One region of the Streptomyces sp. 2114.4 genome, then DNA from elsewhere that is predicted to be linked to it. Evidence: riboswitches for the same ligand, from Rfam matches in the RefSeq annotation. Region 1 holds a riboswitch; the other holds the start of a gene.
What was found. Region 1 has a riboswitch for S-adenosylmethionine ahead of thrC (threonine synthase). Riboswitches for the same ligand answer to the same signal wherever they lie in the genome.

Region 1 (9,752 bases):
TTGACCCGGCCCTGGACCTGCTCGCTGTCGCCGGCACCGTCGACGATGGTGGTCTCGTCCTTGGTGATGACGACCTTGCGGGCGCGGCCGAGCAGTTCGAGACCGGCGTTCTCCAGCTTGAGGCCGACCTCCTCGGAGATGACGGTGCCACCGGTGAGGATGGCGATGTCGCCGAGCATGGCCTTGCGGCGGTCACCGAAGCCCGGGGCCTTGACGGCGACGGACTTGAAGGTGCCACGGATCTTGTTGACGACCAGGGTCGACAGGGCCTCGCCCTCGACGTCCTCGGCGATGATCAGCAGGGGCTTGCCCGACTGCATGACCTTCTCCAGCAGCGGGAGCAGGTCCTTCACGTTGCTGATCTTCGAGTTGACGATCAGGATGTACGGGTCGTCGAGCGCGGCTTCCATGCGCTCCATGTCGGTCGCGAAGTACGCCGAGATGTAGCCCTTGTCGAAGCGCATACCCTCGGTGAGCTCCAGCTCCAGACCGAAGGTCTGGGACTCCTCGACGGTGATGACGCCTTCCTTGCCGACCTTGTCCATCGCCTCGGCGATCAGCTCGCCGATCTGGGTGTCAGCGGCGGAGATGGAGGCGGTCGAAGCGATCTGCTCCTTGGTCTCCACGTCCTTGGCCTGCTCCAGCAGGGCGGCGGAGACGGCCTCGACGGCGCGCTCGATGCCGCGCTTGAGGGCCATCGGGTTGGCGCCGGCGGCGACGTTGCGCAGGCCCTCGCGGACCAGAGCCTGGGCCAGGACGGTCGCGGTCGTCGTGCCGTCACCGGCGACGTCGTCCGTCTTCTTCGCGACCTCCTTGACCAGCTCGGCGCCGATCTTCTCGTACGGGTCCTCGAGCTCGATCTCCTTGGCGATGGAAACACCATCGTTGGTGATCGTGGGGGCGCCCCACTTCTTCTCGAGGACGACGTTGCGGCCCTTGGGGCCGAGGGTGACCTTGACGGCGTCGGCGAGCTGGTTCATCCCGCGCTCGAGACCGCGCCGTGCCTCCTCGTCGAACGCGATGATCTTGGCCATGTGAAGTGGTCCTCCCGGACTGGGGTGGATTGCTCCGGACCGCGCTGGCGCCCGCGACGGACGGCCTGCAGACCTGTGTGGTTCCTTGCCCCACCCGGCCTACGGGCCTCACCGACCCGGTCCTTCTTTGTCACTCTCACTGGGAGAGTGCTAACGCAATGATTAGCACTCGCCCCCCGTGAGTGCAAGGCAGCTTCGAAGATGCCTCCCATCGGGGTGGCGCCCGAGCGGCGGAGGAATGACGGGTGAGCGCAGGTCCCCCGGGGTGCGCCGGCCCGCAGCCTGCGCCTGCTCCGCACCCGCCCGTCCGCCGACAGCGGACAGCGGTCGACGGGCGAGCCGACGGCCTAAGGCCGCCGCCGGCGGACAGCAGAAGGCCCGCACCCCTCAGGGGTACGGGCCTTCACTACGCAGCAGTCGGTCGGCGCCTCAGCCGGCCACCCGGACCATGTCCGCCTGCGGCCCCTTCTGGCCCTGCGAGATCTCGAACTCGACCCGCTGACCCTCCTCAAGGGTGCGGTAACCGTCCATCTGGATCGCGCTGTAGTGGACGAAAACATCCGCACCACCGTCGACCGCGATGAAGCCGTACCCCTTCTCCGCGTTGAACCACTTGACGGTGCCCTGAGCCATGCCTAACTCCCCTATTACTGGCCCTTGCGCAGGACCGCACTCCGCGGACCCGGGTCAGACCTCACCCCATGAAAGCCCTGTGGGGTGTGCGCCGGAACGCGTCGACCGCCGCTGAATGTATCTGCACAGATGCCCAGCGCAACAGGTCAATCGGACGAGAATTCTGGGGCCGGAGAATCGGCTATATGCGGCGAAATCCCGGTTCTCCCGGGCAAGTCGGGCCGGGCATAGCTCACCTAAGCGACAAATGTTGCCCACACTTTGGGCACAACTGATCGCGATCTCATATGCGTTCGGCACACGCACGCGCTATAGCGGAGGGGTATCACCCCAATGGTATCTCCTTTCACAACATGGAATTGCCCCGTCCGCTTTCTGGCGGACGGGGCAATTCCGGTCAAGCAGGCCAAGAATTGGCGCAAATCAGCAGCCTCCGGCCACCGCCGGAATGATCGAGACTCCCGCACCGTCCGGGGTCGGCGTCTCCAGACCCTGCTCGAAGCGCACGTCGTCGTCGTTGACGTAGACGTTCACGAAGCGGCGCAGCTTGCCGGCGTCGTCGAGCACCCGGGCGGCGATGCCCTGGTGGTTCTGCTCCAGGTCGGCGATCACCTCGGAGAGGGTCGCGCCCTCGGCGGCGACCTCGGCCTGGCCGCCGGTGTACGTGCGGAGAATGGTGGGGATGCGGACCTTCACGCTCATGGTTCTGCCTTCCGGGTGTTGCGGAGTACGAGTTCGGGGACGGTGGCGCGGCCTCGTGGCGGACGGGTCGGCAGCCTCGCGGCGGAGGTGGCCCGGCCCCGTGCGCGGACGGGGCCGGCGGCCTCAGCCGGCCAGGCCGGCCGCGCGGAACGCGTCCAGGTCCGGACGGATCGTGGCCGTGGGCCCGGAGGTCGGGGCGACCGCGTCCAGCGTCTTGAGGCCGTCACCGGTGTTCAGGACGACGGTGGTCAGGGACGGGTCGAGCACGCCGTCCTCGATCAGCTTCTTGGTCACGCCGACGGTCACGCCGCCCGCGGTCTCCGCGAAGATGCCTTCCGTCCTGGCCAGCAGCTTGATCGCGTCCACGATCTGCTCGTCGTTGACGTCCTCGACCGCGCCGCCCGTACGGCGGGCGATGTCGAGCACGTACGGGCCGTCGGCCGGGTTGCCGATCGCCAGCGACTTGGCGATGGTCTTCGGCTTCTGCGGGCGGACCACGTCGTGCCCGGCCTTGAAGGCCGCGGACACCGGGGAGCAGCCCTCCGCCTGGGCGCCGAAGATCTTGTACGGCTTGTCCTCGACCAGGCCGAGGGCGATCAGCTCCTTGAGTCCCTTGTCGATCTTCGTGAGCTGCGAGCCGGACGCGATCGGGATGACGATCTGGTCCGGGAGCCGCCAGCCCAGCTGCTCGCAGATCTCGTACGCCAGGGTCTTGGAACCCTCGCCGTAGTAGGGGCGCAGATTGACGTTGACGAAGCCCCAGCCCTCGCCCAGCGGGTCGCCGATGAGCTCGGAGCAGAAGCGGTTGACGTCGTCGTAGTTGCCCTCGATGCCGACCAGGTCACCGCCGTAGACCGCGGCCATGACGACCTTGCCGGCCTCCAGGTCGTGCGGGATGAACACGCAGGACTTGAAGCCGGCCCGGCGCGCCGCGGCGCCGACCGCACCGGCGAGGTTGCCGGTCGAGGAGCAGGAGAGGGTGGTGAAGCCGAAGGCGCGGGCGGCCTCGACGGCGATCGCCACGACGCGGTCCTTGAAGGAGTGCGTCGGGTTGCCCGAGTCGTCCTTGACGTACAGACCGCCGGTGACGCCCAGCTCGGCGGCGAGCCGGTCGGCCTGGACGAGCTTGGTGAAGCCGGGGTTCAGGTTGGGCTTGTCGGCCACGTCGGCGGGGACGGGCAGCAGCGGGGCGTAGCGCCAGATGTTGTCCGGACCGGCCTCGATCTGCTTCTTCAGGCCCTCGGGGTCGCCGCTCGGCAGGTCGTACGCGACTTCGAGCGGCCCGAAACAGTCCTGGCACGCGAAGATCGGGCCGAGCGGATTGCGCTGTCCGCACTCGCGGCAGGACAGCGCGACAGCGGGGCCCAGAGCGACGGTGGGGGTGTTTTCGGTGACTTGCACAGCCATGGAGGCGAGGCCCTTTCTCCTCATCTTCCTCGCGGCGAATCTCGCCACGAGACGGATTTGGCACCTTCCCTAGCCGGGAGCCTCGCGCGCGGGACGTCAGCGTCCTTGCGGCAAGACCGGCTGGAGGGTTGCCGGGGCTTCAACGGGCCGTATCCCTCTGCCCCTCTGGATGAGCGGTATGGCGCTGGGCCGAAACCCAGGCGTTTGTGGCGCGGACCCCGACATGCGACGGTCATCCGCGTTGTTCAAGACTGTAACCGACGGCACTGACGGTTGAGATAGTCGTCCGAACCGCGAGATGGATCACAAGGCCGCCGATCCGGCGGCGACCGAGGAGTCGTAGACGTGCTGGAAGAGGTGGAGCGCTGGCTGAGCAGCCGCTCCTGGTCCGCCGCGGACCGCCCGCTGGGGCAGCTGCTGGAGGCGAAGCACCAGTCGGGCCGCACGGTCAGTGTCGTCCTGCCGGCGCTCGACGAGGAGGCCACCGTCGGGGCGATCGTGGCGGTGATCCGCGCCGAACTGATGACCGGGCCGGTCCCGCTCGTCGATGAGCTGATCGTGCTGGACTCCGGCTCCACCGACCGGACCGCCGAGGTCGCCGCGGCGGCCGGCGCCCGGGTGGTCCCCCGCGACAGCGTCCTGCCGCGGCTGCCGGCCCTCCCCGGCAAGGGCGAGGTGCTGTGGCGCTCCCTGCTGGCCACCACCGGCGACATCGTCTGCTTCATCGACGCCGACCTGCGCGAATTCTCCGCCGCCTTCGTCTTTGGGATCGTCGGCCCGCTGCTGACCGATCCGGACATCCAGTTCGTGAAGGCGATGTACGACCGCCCGCTGGAGACCGGCACCGAGGGCGCCGGCGCCGGCCAGGGCGGCCGGGTCACCGAGCTGGTCGCCCGCCCGCTGCTGAACCTGCACTGGCCGCAGCTGGCCGGCTTCGTCCAGCCGCTGGGCGGCGAGTACGCGGCCCGCCGCTCCCTCCTGGAACGCCTCCCCTTCCCCGTCGGCTACGGCGTCGAGCTCGGCCTGCTCGTCGACGCCCTGCACACCGTCGGCCTCGACGCCCTCGCCCAGGTCGACGTCGGCGTCCGCAAACACCGCCACCAGGACGGCCAGGCCCTCGGCCGAATGGCCGCCGCGATCTACCGCACCGCCCAACTCCGCCTGGCACGCGGCCACTTGGTACGCCCCCGGCTCACCCAGTTCGACCGCGGCACCGACGGCTTCGTCCCCCGCACGACGGACGTGGACACCGAGGAGCGTCCGCCGATGGCCGAAATCCCGGAGTACGCGGAGCGGCGGGCGGCGTGAGGGCCGGCACCCCTCGGCCTCCACGGCTGGCGGGTGACGGCTGACGGGTGACGGCATCCGAAGCCGCACCCCGGGCGTGTCGCCGATGCCGACCCCAGCCCTCTGACCTGGCGGATCCGGGTGTCAGGCGGCCCACCTCCCCGAAGTCCCAGGAGGGAAACCCATATTCGCTTACCAGCGAGTAGTCGGGCCTATTAGGGTGGCAGCGTTCTTGATCATTCCGATCTGACCAGGGGGAAGTCTGTTCATGCGTATCTCTACGGGGAAGATCCTCACCGCCGTGACGGCAGTGGGGGTGCTGGCCACTGCGACGCCCGCTCAGGCGCAGTCGGCCGACTCGGCGCAGCAGCCCGTGACCAAGGCTGCCGCCACCTCCGCGGGCACCGAGGTCGCGGCGGCGGGCCTGCGCAAGCTGTACGACGAGCGCTTCACCGTCAAGCCCAACAACGCGCACTACCCGGGCCTCAGGGTGAGCCCGGCCAAGGCGATGCAGTCGCTGAAGCACTGCTTCAACTGCACGTTCCCCGTCAAGGGGGCGCCCAAGAAGTTCCCGAAGGAGAACCAGCGCCTCAACCTTGAGGCCTGCGCCGCCTTCTTCGCCTGCAAGGACGCTCCGGTGCGCTACCACGGCCTCGGCAGCATGAAGAACGCCTGGTACTTCACCGCGGAGAAGGGCCACTTCGACGGCCAGGGCTCGAAGGTCTACTTCAACTTCTACACAGGCTCCAAGGGCTACCTGGAGCTCCATGTCGAGGGCTACGTCACCCACCCGAGCGTGCCCGACTCGCTCAACAAGCGCTTCGCCCTCGAAAAGTGGCAGGACTTCGCCCACAACATGGGCGTCGAACTCGACTGATCCCCCCGCCCACCGCGGAGGGCACGCGTCACCACCACTGCGCCCCCGGTCCCTGGCCTGCCCGAACCGGCCAGGAACCGGGGGCGCTCCCCGTTCCGGACTGTGCGGCGCGGCGTCCACCAGGTCACGGTCCGGGACATCGGCCGACCAGACCGACCGTCCCTCACCCCATTGCTCCCGAGCCAGCCGCGGGACGCCACGGCGCCGGACCGGCTGGAACGCCCGCACGAAGACCCCGGCACCCTTGCGGGCCTCGGCAAGCCCCTCCGAGGTGAGCACACGAGGAGTGGTCACCCGGCCGCGTCTCTTGGCCGCTTCCGTACGTTTGCGCGGATCCGTGGCGGGTTACTGTCGCGACATGGTGTCCGAGCGCAGTGCGGCTGCCCCTGTGGGGGCCGAGGTTCTTGTTGCGTCCAATCGCGGGCCGGTCTCCTACGGCCTGGCGGAGGACGGCACGCTCACCGCGAAGCGGGGCGGGGGCGGGCTGGTGTCCGGGCTGTCGGCCATCGGGCCCGATGTGGATGCGGTGTGGGTGTGTGCGGCGCTCGGTGACGGGGACCGGGAGGCCGTACGGCGGACGGGTGGTGCGCTGGAGCCGGGGGACACCGGCGGGCAGCGGGTGCGGATGCTGGGCATTCCGGCCGAGGTGCATGCCGCCGCCTACAACGGCATCGCGAACTCCGTGCTGTGGTTCGTCCACCACATGCTGTACCAGACACCGCTGGAGCCCGTCTTCGACGCGGAGTTCCGGGCGCAGTGGGCGTCGTACGAGGCCTACAACCGCACTTTCGCCCAGGCGCTCGCCGACGAGGCCGCCGCGGGTGCGGCGGTGCTGGTGCAGGACTACCACCTTTCCCTGGTCCCGGGGATGCTGCGGGCGCTGCGGCCCGACGTACGGATCGCCCATTTCTCGCACACGCCATGGGCGCCGCCGGAGTACTTCCGGATACTGCCGGACGACATCGCCGAGCAGTTGTTGCGGGGGATGCTGGGCGCCGACCGGCTGGGGTTCCTCACCCACCGCTGGGCGAACGCGTTCCGCGCCTGCTGCGCCGAGGTGACCGGCGGCACCGAGAGCACCCGGATCGGTGTGCACGGGCTCGGGGCGGACGCCGGGTTCCTGCGCGAGCGGTCGCAGCGGGCGGACGTCCACGAGCGGATGGCCGCCCTGCGGGAACAGATCGGCACGGGGCCCGACGGGGCGGCGCGCAAGACCGTCGTGCGGGTGGACCGGACGGAGCTGTCGAAGAACATCGTGCGGGGGCTGCTCGCCTACCGCGAGCTCCTGGCCGGGCACCCGTCATGGCACGAGCGTGTCGTGCATGTCGCCTTCGCCTACCCCTCGCGCCAGGACCTGGCCGTCTACCGGGAGTACACGGCGCAGGTCGGACGGCTCGCCGAGGAGATCAACGCCGAGTACGGCACGGAGAGTTGGCAACCGGTCGAGCTGCATGTGAAGGATGACTTCGCGCGCTCGCTGGCCGCGTACCGGCTGGCGGACGTGGCGCTGGTCAACCCGATCCGGGACGGAATGAACCTGGTCGCGAAGGAGATCCCGGTGGTCTCCGACCAGGGCTGTGTGCTGGTGCTCTCCCGGGAGGCCGGGGCGCACGAGGAACTGGGCAAGGACGCCCTCACGGTCAATCCGTACGACGTCAGCGACACCGCGCGGGTGCTGCACGAGGCGCTGACGATGGACGCCGGGGAACGCGGCGAGCGCACGGCGCGGCTGGCCGCTGCCGCCACGGCGCTGCCGCCGGCGCAGTGGTTCCTGGAGCAGTTGCAGGCGCTGCGGGCGCTGTAGGAGGCAGAGGCCCGGCAGGCGGGAGGCGGGACCCGCGCTGACGTGTCCGCTGCGGCGGCCGTTGGTCCCGGCCAGGGGCCCGGGAAGAGGATCAAGCGCCAGGGTTGCCGTGCGGGACGTCGAGGTGATTCAGCCCAGGCGGTCGGCCAGGGCGGCGAGCAGGGCGACGACTCCGGTCGGGCCGTCGACCACCAGGTCGGCGCGGTCGGCCAGCTCGGCGACCTCGTTGCTGCCGCTGCACACCAGGACGCCGCCCAGGCCGTCGGAGCGCAGCTCTTCGACGGCCGCGAAGGCCGCCAGGTCGCCCAGGTCGTCGCCGGCGTACAGGACGGTGGTGGCGCCGGTCTCGCGGACCCAGTCGGCCAGGGCTACGCCCTTGTCCATGCCCGGCGGGCGGAGTTCCAGGACGAGGCGGCCCGGCTCGACGATCAGGCCGTGGCGTTCGGCGAGCGCGGTGAGCGGGCCGCGCAGCTGGTCGAAGGCGCCCTGGGGGTCGGTGGCGCGGCGGGTGTGGACGGCGATGGCGCGGCCGCCCTTGCGCTCGATGGCGGTCTCGACCCAGGTGCCGTGCCAGACGCCGGAGGCATCCAGGACGCCGGGGAGCTCGGCCTGTATGGCGGCGATGCCGGGGGGCGGGGCGGGCGCGTGGACGGTGCCGGTGGCGGCTTCCCAGCGCTCGGCGCCGTAGTGGCCGAGGACGGTGAGATGGTCCAGGCCCGGCGCCTCGGCGAAGCCGCCGAGGCGGACCGCGACGGTGGCCGGGCGGCCGGTGATCACCGCGGCGGCGCGCAGCCGGGGCGCCAGGCGGCCGAGGGCGGCGACGGCACCGTCATGGGCGCGGGCCTTCTCCGGGTCGGGGACGATATCGGCGAGGGTGCCGTCGAAGTCGAGGGCGATGACGGCGCGTTCCGGGTGGGCCAGCAGCGCGGCGAGGCCGTCGCGGCCGGCAGCGGTGCGCGGGGTCGGTACGGATCCGGGTCCGGGTGTCGGCTGGGAGTGCGGCGCGGCGTTCGGGGGGCTGCCCATGGCGCCGACCCTACCGGCGGACGGCGGGCGGCGGGGGTACCTCCACGAGGGCCGGGAGGGTGCGGGGGCGCACCAGGACGGCGCGGTGGGCGCCCGTGTCAGCGGCGGGCAGCTCTCTCGGCGGCGGACGCCCGTGTCGGCCGTCGAGGTCAGCCGCCGGCGGCTGCGTCAGCGGCGGGCGCCGGGGTCAGCGGCGGGCGCGGCGGGCGTCACGGACGCGGCGCAGGCGGTTGACCGTGACGGGATCGTGGGCGAGCGCGCGGGGGTCGTCCAGGAGCGCGTTGAGGAGTTGGTAGTAGCGGGTCGGGGAGATACCGAGCTGTTCGCGGATGGCGCGCTCCTTGGGGCCGGGGCCCGGCCAGGAGCGGCGTTCGACGGCGAGCACCGCCTCGTCCTGGGCGGTCAGCCCCGCGGCGCTCGCACCGGCCGGGCCACCCGTCCCTTCCGGGCCGCCCGTGGCTTCCGCGCCGCCCGTGCCTTCCGTACCGCCCGTCATCACGCTTCCACGATAAGCGCACGGTCGGACCGGGCCCGGCCCCTCGCCCCGGCCGGACCGGGACGGCCGGGGCGAGGGCACCCCACCGGCCCGACCCCGTCGGCCCGCCTTCTCTCCCGCACCCGCGCCCCCGCCGTCATTCGCCGGTGTTGTCCGCGGCGTCCGCGGTGTTCTGGATGTCGGTGAGCACCCCGGCCGGGTTGCCCCGGGGGTCGACCGCGGCGCCCATCTTGGCCTTGACCGTCTTGGAGATCAGCGGCCAGGACGTCTTGTTCGCCGGGTAGAACTCGGCGTTGGGGAGCTGCTTGAGGAAGCCGTGCAGCTTGGTGTACGCGTCGTCGGCCTGCATCGCCTCGGAGGCGGAGGTGGTGACCGGCAGCAGGCCGTAGTCGCCGGAGAACTTCTCGACGTTCTTGTCGCTGTAGACGAAGTCGAGGAACTTGCCGACCTGGGCGCGGTGGCCGCCCTGCTTGAACGCCATCATCC
Region 2 (9,752 bases), 2.8 Mb from region 1:
GCCCGGCTCCAGGTCGCCAGCCAGGCGTCCTGGGGGCGGCCGATCAGCAGCAGCACCGGCGGGCAATGGAAGATCTCGTCCTTGATCTGCCGGCAGACGCCCATCCCGCCCGCGGGCGCGGTCTCGCCGTCCAGCACGCAGACGTCGATACCGCCCTGCTCCAGGGCCGTGAGGACAGCGGGCGCGGTGGCGCACTCCAGGATCTCGATCTGCGGCACATCGGCGGCGGGGCGCCGGCCGGCCGCCAGCCGGACCTGCTCGCGGGTGCCTGCGTTGTCGCTGTAGACCAGCACCGTGGCAGTCGCCTGCATCGTTCCTCCACGCTTCGTAGCGGCACAGCATCGGGTGGGGCGGATGCTACTCCCGCGGCGGGTGTCCGCAGGAGGGGTTGAACGGATCCAAGATCTGCCCGACGGGCCGTCAGGACCGGTCCGGGACGGGCCGGCGGGCGACGGGCCGCCCGGCGCTTCCCCCCTTCGGGCGACCTCCGGAATTGGGCCTTACGAGCAGGGCATACGTCCTTGACACACCGAACGGCACCCCCCGGAGTGAGGGCGGGATAAGCGACCGACATAATGTCGGTCGTGGCGACAGCAACGACAGTAGAAACCGGGCACGCGCACCCGTCGGTCAATCGGCCGAACCTCACCAGCGTCGGAACCATCATCTGGCTGAGTTCCGAGCTGATGTTCTTCGCGGCCCTCTTCGCGATGTACTTCACCCTTCGATCGGTGACCGGCGAGGCGTATTGGAAGGAATCCGCCAGTGCGCTGAATCTTCCGTTCTCCGCGACCAACACCACGATCCTGGTGCTCAGCTCTCTGACCTGCCAGCTCGGCGTATTCGCCGCCGAGCGCGGCGACGTCAAGAAGCTCCGGGCCTGGTTCGTGGTCACCTTCATCATGGGTGCGATCTTCATCGGCGGTCAGGTCTTCGAGTACACGGAGCTGGTCAAGCACGAGGGCCTGTCGCTCTCGTCCGGCCCGTACGGCTCGGTGTTCTACCTGACCACCGGCTTCCACGGACTGCATGTGACGGGCGGCCTGATCGCCTTCCTGCTGGTCCTGGGCAGGACGTACGCGGCCAAGAGGTTCACCCACACGCAGGCCACCGCGGCCATCGTCGTGTCCTACTACTGGCACTTCGTCGATGTCGTCTGGATCGGCCTCTTCGCCACGATCTACCTGATCCGGTAACCGGTCCGACCGATACCGCATATCAGACAGACATAGCCAAAGCATCGACGCAGAAGATCCTGACACCGGGGTAATCCGTGAAAAAGCTCTCCGCACGACGGCGCCATCCGCTGGCGGCGCTCGTCGTCCTACTCTTCGCGCTGGCGGTCACTGGGGGGCTGTACGCCGCGTTCGCGCCGGCGGACAAGGCTCAGGCCGATGACACCGCCCAGTCTCTTGCCGTCAAGGAGGGCAAGAAGCTCTTCGCCGTGGGCTGCGCCAGCTGCCACGGCACCGGCGGTCAGGGCACCTCCGACGGCCCGAGCCTGGTCGGCGTCGGCGCCGCAGCCGTGGACTTCCAGGTGGGCACCGGCCGGATGCCGGCCCAGCAGCCCGGCGCCCAGGTGCCGCGGAAGAAGAACATCTACACCAACGCCCAGATCGACCAGCTCGCGGCCTACGTCGCGTCGCTGGGCCCCGGCCCGAGCGTGCCCTCCAAGGAGCAGTACAGCGCCGACGGTGCCGACATCGGCAAGGGCGGCGAGCTGTTCCGCACCAACTGTGCGCAGTGCCACAACTTCACCGGTAAGGGCGGCGCCCTGACCGACGGCAAGTTCGCACCGACGCTCGAAGGCGTGGACCCGAAGCACATCTACGAGGCCATGGAGACCGGCCCGCAGAACATGCCCTCCTTCGGCGACGGCTCGCTGTCGAAGGAGAACAAGAAGGACATCATCGCGTACCTCGGCGCCGTCAACGGCGATGAATCCGAGAGCCCCGGCGGCCTTGACCTCGGCGGTCTCGGTCCGGTCAGTGAGGGTCTCTTCGGCTACATCTTCGGCCTGGGCGCGCTGATCGCGGTCGCCATCTGGGTCGCAGCCCGGACTACGAAGGCCAAGAAGTCATGAGCGAGACTGGACGACACGAAGACGTGCCAGAAGAAACCCTTCCCACTGAGCGGGAGACGGCTCACGAAGGTGCGGTGGCCACGGCGGAGAACCCGTTCGCCGACCCGGGCCTGCCGCCCCACGAGCACCGCGCCCAGGACATCGACGAGCGGGCCGCCAAGCGCTCCGAGCGCACCGTCGCGCTGCTCTTCGTGGTGTCGATGGTGGCGACGGTCGCCTTCATCGCCTCCTATGTGGCGATCCCGATCGACAAGATCGTCTACATCTGGCCGATCGGTCACATCAGCGCGCTGAACTTCGCGCTCGGTCTGACCCTCGGCGCGGCGCTCTTCTGCATCGGCGCCGGTGCGGTCCACTGGGCCCGCACGCTGATGTCGGACGAGGAGGTCGCCGACGAGCGTCACCCGATCGAGGCCGCCCCCGAGGTCAAGGCCAAGGTCATGGCGGACTTCGCGGCGGGTGCCAAGGAGTCGCAGATCGGCCGCCGCAAGCTGGTCCGCAACACGATGTTCGGTGCGCTGGCCCTGGTGCCGCTCTCCGGCGTCGTCCTGCTGCGCGACCTCGGCCCGCTGCCCGGGAACAAGCTGCGCACCACGAACTGGAAGAAGGGCGTCCGGCTCGTCAACCAGTCCACCAACCTCCCGCTGCGTCCCGAGGACATCGCGGTCGGCTCCCTGACGTTCGCCAAGCCCGAGGGCCTGGAGGAGAACGACGAGGAGTTCGCCGAGAAGATCGCCAAGGACGCCCTGATGCTCGTGCGGATCCAGCCGCAGGACATCAAGGACAAGCACGAACTCTCCTGGTCGCACGAGGGCATCGTGGCGTACTCGAAGATCTGCACCCACGTGGGTTGCCCGATCAGCCTGTACGAGCAGCAGACGCACCACGTGCTCTGCCCGTGCCACCAGTCGACGTTCGACCTCTCTGACGGTGGTCGGGTGATCTTCGGTCCGGCCGGACACGCCCTGCCGCAGCTGCACATCACGGAGAAGGACGGCTTCCTGGAGGCCGCAAGCGGCTTCGAGGAGCCCGTCGGCCCGAGCTTCTGGGAGCGCGGATGAGTAACGAGACAACCGCGACCAGCACACGCCGTGGCCCGGCGCCACGGGGCGAGCGGATCGCGGACTGGGCGGACGGACGGCTGGGCATCTACAGCCTCGCCAAGTCCAACATGCGCAAGATCTTCCCGGACCACTGGTCCTTCATGCTGGGTGAGGTCGCGCTCTACAGCTTCATCATCATCATCCTGACCGGTGTCTACCTGACGCTGTTCTTCCACCCGAGCATGGCCGAGGTGACCTATCACGGTTCCTATGTGCCCATGCAGGGAATCCGGATGACCCAGGCCTTCGAGTCGACGCTGGACATCAGCTTCGACGTGCGCGGCGGCCTGCTCATCCGGCAGATCCACCACTGGGCCGCGCTGGTCTTCCTGGCCGCGATGATGGTCCACATGATGCGGGTGTTCTTCACCGGCGCCTTCCGCAAGCCGCGCGAGGTCAACTGGCTGTTCGGCTTCCTGCTGTTCGTGCTGGGCATGTTCACCGGCTTCACCGGCTACTCGCTCCCCGACGACCTGCTCTCCGGCACCGGTGTGCGGTTCATCGAGGGCGTCATCCTGGCGATGCCGCTGGTCGGCTCGTACCTGCAGTTCTTCATCTTCGGCGGGGAGTTCCCGGGGCACGACATCATCCCGCGGTTCTTCACGGTGCACGTCCTGCTGCTGCCGGGCATCATGCTCGGCCTGCTGGTGGCGCACCTGATCCTGGTCTTCTACCACAAGCACACCCAGTTCCCGGGTGCCGGCAAGACCAACAACAACGTCGTGGGCATGCCGCTGCTGCCGGTCTACATGGCCAAGGCCGGAGGCTTCTTCTTCCTGGTCTTCGGTGTGATCGCCGCCATCGCCGCGATCGCCAGCATCAACCCGGTGTGGGCCATCGGCCCGTACCGCCCCGACCAGGTGTCCACCGGCGCCCAGCCCGACTGGTACATGGGCTTCGCCGAGGGTCTGGTGCGTGTCATGCCGGGCTGGGAGTGGAACTTCTGGGGCCACACCCTCAACCTGGGCGTGCTGGTCCCGATCCTGATCTTCCCGCTGGTACTGGTCGCGATCGCGGTCTACCCGTTCGTCGAGTCCTGGGTCCGCGGCGACAAGCGCGAGCACCACATCCTGGACCGCCCGCGCAACGTCCCGACCCGTACCGGCTTCGGTGTCGCCTGGCTGGTCGCGTACTTCGTGATGCTGATCGGTGGCGGCAACGACCTGTGGGCCACCCACTTCCACCTGTCGATCAACTCGATCACCTGGTTCGTCCGGATCGCGTTCTTCGTCGGACCGGTGCTGGCCTTCATCGCCACCAAGCGGATCTGCCTGGGTCTGCAGCGCCGCGACAAGGACAAGGTGCTGCACGGCCGCGAGTCCGGCATCATCAAGCGCCTGCCGCACGGTGAGTTCATCGAGGTCCACGAGCCGCTCGACCAGGAGCAGCTGCACGTGCTCACCCAGCACGAGCAGCCCGCCCCGATCGAGCTCGGCCCCGAGGTCGACGAGAACGGTGTGGCACGCAAGGTGTCGCGCTCGCAGAAGCTGCGGGCCAAGCTCTCCAAGAGCTACTACGGCGAGGACAGCGTCATCGCCAAGCCCACGGTCGAGGAGTACAAGGAGATCACCAGCGGCCACGGCCACCACTGATCACCGCGGCGCCTCATAGCGCACCACGCCACCCAGAGGGCCCCGTCCGTTCCCCAAGCTCTTAAGGAGCAGGGGAGACCCCAATCGGACGGGGCCCTCCGGCCTGCCCGGCGGCTCGATAGGGTGAACGCACAAGCAGGAGACAAATCAGGAGTGTGGACCATGAACGTTGCGACCCCCCTCGGCGGCGACAGCGTGGCGGCCCACACCTGGCCGGGCATCCTCAACGCCCTGCTCGACGGCCGGGACCTCGCCGCGGAGGACACCGCATGGGCGATGGACCGGATCATGCGGGGCGAGGCCGGCGACGCGCAGATCGCCGGCTTCGCGGTGGCGCTGCGGGCCAAGGGCGAGACCGTCGCCGAGATCTCCGGGCTCGTCCGGGCCATGTACGAGCACGCCCGGCTGATCGAGGTGCCGGGACCGAGCGTGGACATCGTCGGCACCGGCGGCGACGGCGCCAAGACGGTCAACATCTCCACGATGTCCTCGATCGTGGTGGCCGGCACCGGCGCCAAGGTCGTCAAGCACGGCAACCGCGCGGCGTCCTCGGCCAGCGGCGCCTCCGACGTGCTGGAAAAGCTCGGCGTCAACCTCGACCTCACCCCCCAGCGGGTCACCGAGGTCGCCCGGGAAGCGGGCATCACCTTCTGCTTCGCGGTGAAGTTCCACCCCTCGCTGCGGCACGTCGCCAACGCCCGGGGCCAGCTCGGCATCCGGACGACGTTCAACGTGCTGGGCCCGCTGACCAACCCCGCGAAGGTCCGCGCCCAGGCGACCGGCGTCGCGGACGCCCGGATGGCGCCGATCCTCGCCGGAGTGCTCGCCGAGCGCGGCTCGTCGGCGCTGGTCTTCCGCGGCGACGACGGCCTGGACGAGCTGACCACCACCGCGACCTCCCGGGTCTGGATCGTCCGGGACGGCACGGTGCGCGAGGAGGCCTTCGACCCGCGCGACGTGGGCATCGACCTGGTGCCGGTGGAGGCGCTGCGCGGCGCCGACGCGTCGTACAACGCGGAGGTGGCCCGCCGGCTGCTGGACGGGGAGACCGGTCCGGTGCGCGATGCGGTGCTGCTGAACTCCGCGGCGGCGCTGGTCGCGCTGGAGCCCTCCGACGCCCCGCTGGCCCAGCAGCTCCGGGCCGGTATCGACAGGGCCGCCGCCGCGATCGACTCGGGGGCGGCCCGGCAGGCCCTGGAGCGCTGGGTGACCGCCAGCAACACCTGAGCGCCCGGTGACGCAGCGTGTGACGCAAGCCCCGGTCCGGTATACGGACCGGGGCTTGCGTGATGTTGCCCGTATGGCATGATTCTGCGCAGGTCACGAGTGACAGCGATGCAGGCCCCGGCCCGCTGTCCGGCAACCCTCCTTCCGTGGCGGGGTGCCCCGGGTGATGACCAGGCCGTAGGCAGCGAGGTCTGCGGCAAGCGCGGATCCCTCGCCAGGGATCCTGGTCCCCGAGGGAGAACTTCCGTGAATCAGCGAATGCGATAGGGCTCGACGGCCCCTTTTCCGCATCCCTTTTTCCTTTCCGCTGCGGCGCCCTGCCGTGCGCTGTGCGCACACCCGACGCGCTCCGCCCCGCAGCGAATTCACCTGCCTCTTACGGGAGTTCGCCATGTCCGTTTCCGCCGTTGCCGCCAACCGCTCCGTCTGTGCCCCGCTGCCCGTCCTCGGCCGGGACGTCCGCGTCCCGCTGGTGACCGGCGGCGAGGTCGACTACGCCGCGCTGGACTACGCCGCCAGCGCCCCCGCCCTGCAGCGGGTCTGGGACGACGTGGCGGCCTACGCCCCCTACTACGGCAGCGTGCACCGCGGCGCCGGGTACCTCTCGCAGCTCTCCACCGACCTCTTCGAGAACAGCCGCCGGACCATCGCGGAGTTTTTGGGCTGTGGAGCCGAAGACCAGGTGGTCTTCACGCGCTCGACCACGGACTCCCTCAACCTGCTCGCCTCCGTCCTCCCGCAGGCCACCCGGGTCTTCGTCTTCGAGACCGAGCACCACGCCTCGCTGCTGCCCTGGGAGCAGCGCCCGGATGTCGCGGTGACCTACCTCAACGCGCCGCGCACCCCGCGGCAGGCGGTGGACACCCTGGAGAAGGCGCTGGCCGAGCGCGACCCCTACGGCCCGGCGCTGGTCTGTGTGACCGGTGCGTCCAACGTGACCGGTGAGCTGTGGCCGGTGCGGGAGCTGGCGGCCGCCGCGCATGCGCACGGCGCGCGCATCGTGCTGGACGCGGCGCAGCTCGTCCCGCACCACCCCGTGAACATCGCGGAGCTGGACGTCGACTGGGTCGCCTTCTCCGGGCACAAGCTGTACGCGCCCTTCGGCGCCGGTGTCCTGGCCGGCCGCGCGGACTGGCTGCAGGCCGCCGCACCGTATCTGGCCGGCGGCGGCGCCAGCCGCAAGGTCTCCCGGCGCACGGACGGCGGAGTCGACGTCGAGTGGCACACCACCGCCGCCCGGCACGAGGCCGGTTCGCCCAACGTCATCGGCGCCTACGCCATCGCCTCGGCCTGCCAGGCCCTGACCGAGGCCGGCTTCGACGGCCTGGTCGCCCGCGAACAGGAGCTGATCGCCCGCCTCCGCGCCGGCCTGGCCGAGGTGCCCGAGGTCAACGTGCTCTCCCTCTTCGGCGAGGACGCGGCACGGGTGGGCGTCTTCTCCTTCGTCGTCGAGGGCTGGAACAGCTCGCACTTCGCCGCGGCACTCTCGGCGGAGTACGGCATCGGCGTCCGCGACGGCCTGTTCTGCGCCCACCCGCTCGTACGGACCCTGCTGGGCAGCGAGCCGCAGGACCCCGGGGAGTGCGGCGCCCCGGAGGCAGCCCCCGGCGAGCGCTCGCTGAACGCCATCCGCGTCAGCTTTGGCGTTGGCACGCCGGATGAGCATGTTGACCGCTTTCTCCGAGCGGTCAAGGAACTGGTGACGGACGGCGCCACCTGGAACTACCGCACTGAGGACGGCCGTTGCGTTCCCGCGCGTAGCGCGGGTTGATTCCCACGTTCCGCTGCGCTTTGCTTCGGGCCCACGTTTTTGTCTTTCCCGCCGTGGTGGTCTGTCGCCGTTGCGCGTTGCGGCGCGCCGCACGTTGTCGGCTTTCCCGCCGTGTTTCGTCTCGCCGTTGCGCCTGCGGCGGGCGTGGGTTGTCGGGTGCGGTGCCGCTCCTCCGGACTTCGTCCTGCGGCGCGGCCCCTCCCGTGAGTGGGTGGGAACAGGCCGGTGGGGGCGGGCACCGGCGGTCGTCTGCGTGCAGTCGAGGGATGAGGCCCGCCCCCACCGGTCTTCTTCCACCCCCAACGGGAGGGGCCGGACCGCAGGACGGAGTCCGGAGGGCCGGTCCCGCAGCCGAACAGCCAGCGCAGCGGCACCAGCCCGCCGCAGGCGGAACGGCGAGTAGCCCCGCGGCGGGTCAGCCGACAACGTGCGCCGCGCCGCAACGCGCAACGGCGAGAAACCACCACGGCGGGAAAGCCAAAAACGTGGGGCGCAAGCTAAGCGCAGCGCCTACGCGTCGAGCCCAATCGCAAACGCGGCCTCGAGGTCATGCTGCGAATACGTGCGGAACGCGATGTGCGTCTCGGTGGAGGCGACGCCGGGGACCTTGCTGATGCGGCCGGGGATGACGTCCGCGAGGTCGTCGTGGGCGGCGACCCGCACCATCGCGATCAGGTCGTGGGCGCCGGTGACCGAGTAGACCTCGCTGACCCCTTCCAGCGCGGCGATCTTCTCGGCGATCTCCGGGATCTGGTCCACGTTGGTCTTGATGAGCACGATCGACGTGATCACGGCTGGCTCTCTCCCTCGGTCGCCCGGTCATCTCCGCCGGTGGCCCCCACACTATCCCTCCGGTAGCGGGCCCAGGCGTACAGGAAGCCGAGCGTGAAGCCGATGACGTGGGCGAGGTAGGCGACGCCGGGACCGCGGGGGTCGTCCTGTGCGGCCTGCCACTGCAGGAAGAACCAGAACAGCAGCACGATCCAGGCGGGGAAGCGCAGCGGCAGGAAGAAGAGGAACGGGAAGAGGCTGGTGACCCGGGCCGTGGGGAACAGGAAGAGGAAGGCGCCGAGGACGCCGGAGATCGAGCCGGAGGCGCCCACCAGGGTCTGCCCCGAGGTGGCGTGCGCGGCCGCGTAGCCGAGCAGCGCCAGGTAGCCGATGATGAGGTAGAAGGCGGTGAACGGCAGCCTGCCCATACGTGCCTCGGTCATGGCGCCGAAGACGTACAGGAACAGCACGTTGCCGAGCAGGTGCAGCCAGCTGCCGTGCACGAATAACGCGGTGAGCGGGGTGACCAGCGCGCGCAGCGAACCGCTCCACAGCTCCAGCGGGATCACGCCCCACCGCTCGAAATAGGCGGTCTGGGCCTTGAGCAGGGCCTCGCCGGTGCCGTATATCCGGTTCAGGCCGGAGGCGGGGCCGAGCACGAAGACCGCGCAGCACAGGCCGATCAGCACATTCGTCATCCGCGAGAACACCGCGGCCAGCGACCGGGTGGGGTGCGGAGGGCGGGGGAGGAGACCGGACGAGCGGGGTGAACGGGGTGAGGGGGCCGGCGCCGTCATGAGGTGATCATGGCCCAATGCGGGCAATCGGGACAGAGTGCCTCGCCGCATCCCGGCACCTGGGCGGGCCCGCACCGGCCCCCCATCAGGCCGTAGGGTTACAGGCAGTACTTTGCGTACTTCCGCGATCCGACGGCGCACCGCGTGAACCGCGCAGCAGCACGACACCGATGAGCACGAAAGAGGACGACACGATGGCTGTTCCCCTGCCGACGGACGGGACCCGGTGGCGCTGCACGCTGTGCGGCAACCTCACGCGGTTCGACGTGACGCGCCGTTCCAAGGTCGTGGAGTACGTCCACCTGGACCTGGCCGGGGCGCCGACGGTGGAGGAGCGCGAGGTCCTCAGTGAGAGCATCGAGTCCGTGCGCTGCCGCTGGTGCAACGCGGTCGACCAGATCGAGCTGG

Region 2: it holds a riboswitch for S-adenosylmethionine, as region 1 does, so the genes downstream of both, CFW40_RS08985 (aminotransferase class V-fold PLP-dependent enzyme) here and thrC (threonine synthase) in region 1, are expected to answer to the same signal.

The regions. Positions count from the first base shown of each region.
Region 1 covers NZ_FYEY01000001.1:4,817,363-4,827,114, reverse strand. Annotated here, with positions in the region: gene groL (chaperonin GroEL) at 1-1,034, opposite strand, end outside; gene CFW40_RS21290 (cold-shock protein) at 1,464-1,667, opposite strand; gene CFW40_RS21285 (MoaD/ThiS family protein) at 2,091-2,369, opposite strand; gene thrC (threonine synthase) at 2,493-3,776, opposite strand; SAM riboswitch class I at 3,794-3,952, opposite strand; gene CFW40_RS21275 (glucosyl-3-phosphoglycerate synthase) at 4,122-5,084, shown strand; gene CFW40_RS21270 (hypothetical protein) at 5,332-5,940, shown strand; partial or broken gene CFW40_RS38200 (GntR family transcriptional regulator) at 6,034-6,219, opposite strand; gene CFW40_RS21260 (trehalose-6-phosphate synthase) at 6,299-7,744, shown strand; gene otsB (trehalose-phosphatase) at 7,874-8,770, opposite strand; gene CFW40_RS21250 (DUF3263 domain-containing protein) at 8,958-9,266, opposite strand; gene CFW40_RS21245 (extracellular solute-binding protein) at 9,403-9,752, opposite strand, start outside.
Region 2 covers NZ_FYEY01000001.1:2,062,538-2,072,289, reverse strand. Annotated here, with positions in the region: gene CFW40_RS09015 (hypothetical protein) at 1-311, opposite strand, end outside; gene CFW40_RS09010 (heme-copper oxidase subunit III) at 576-1,196, shown strand; gene CFW40_RS09005 (c-type cytochrome) at 1,274-2,083, shown strand; gene CFW40_RS09000 (ubiquinol-cytochrome c reductase iron-sulfur subunit) at 2,080-3,144, shown strand; gene CFW40_RS08995 (ubiquinol-cytochrome c reductase cytochrome b subunit) at 3,141-4,778, shown strand; gene trpD (anthranilate phosphoribosyltransferase) at 4,941-6,005, shown strand; SAM riboswitch class IV at 6,097-6,214, shown strand; gene CFW40_RS08985 (aminotransferase class V-fold PLP-dependent enzyme) at 6,397-7,776, shown strand; gene CFW40_RS08980 (Lrp/AsnC family transcriptional regulator) at 8,287-8,568, opposite strand; gene CFW40_RS08975 (rhomboid family intramembrane serine protease) at 8,565-9,245, opposite strand; gene CFW40_RS08970 (hypothetical protein) at 9,539-9,752, shown strand, end outside.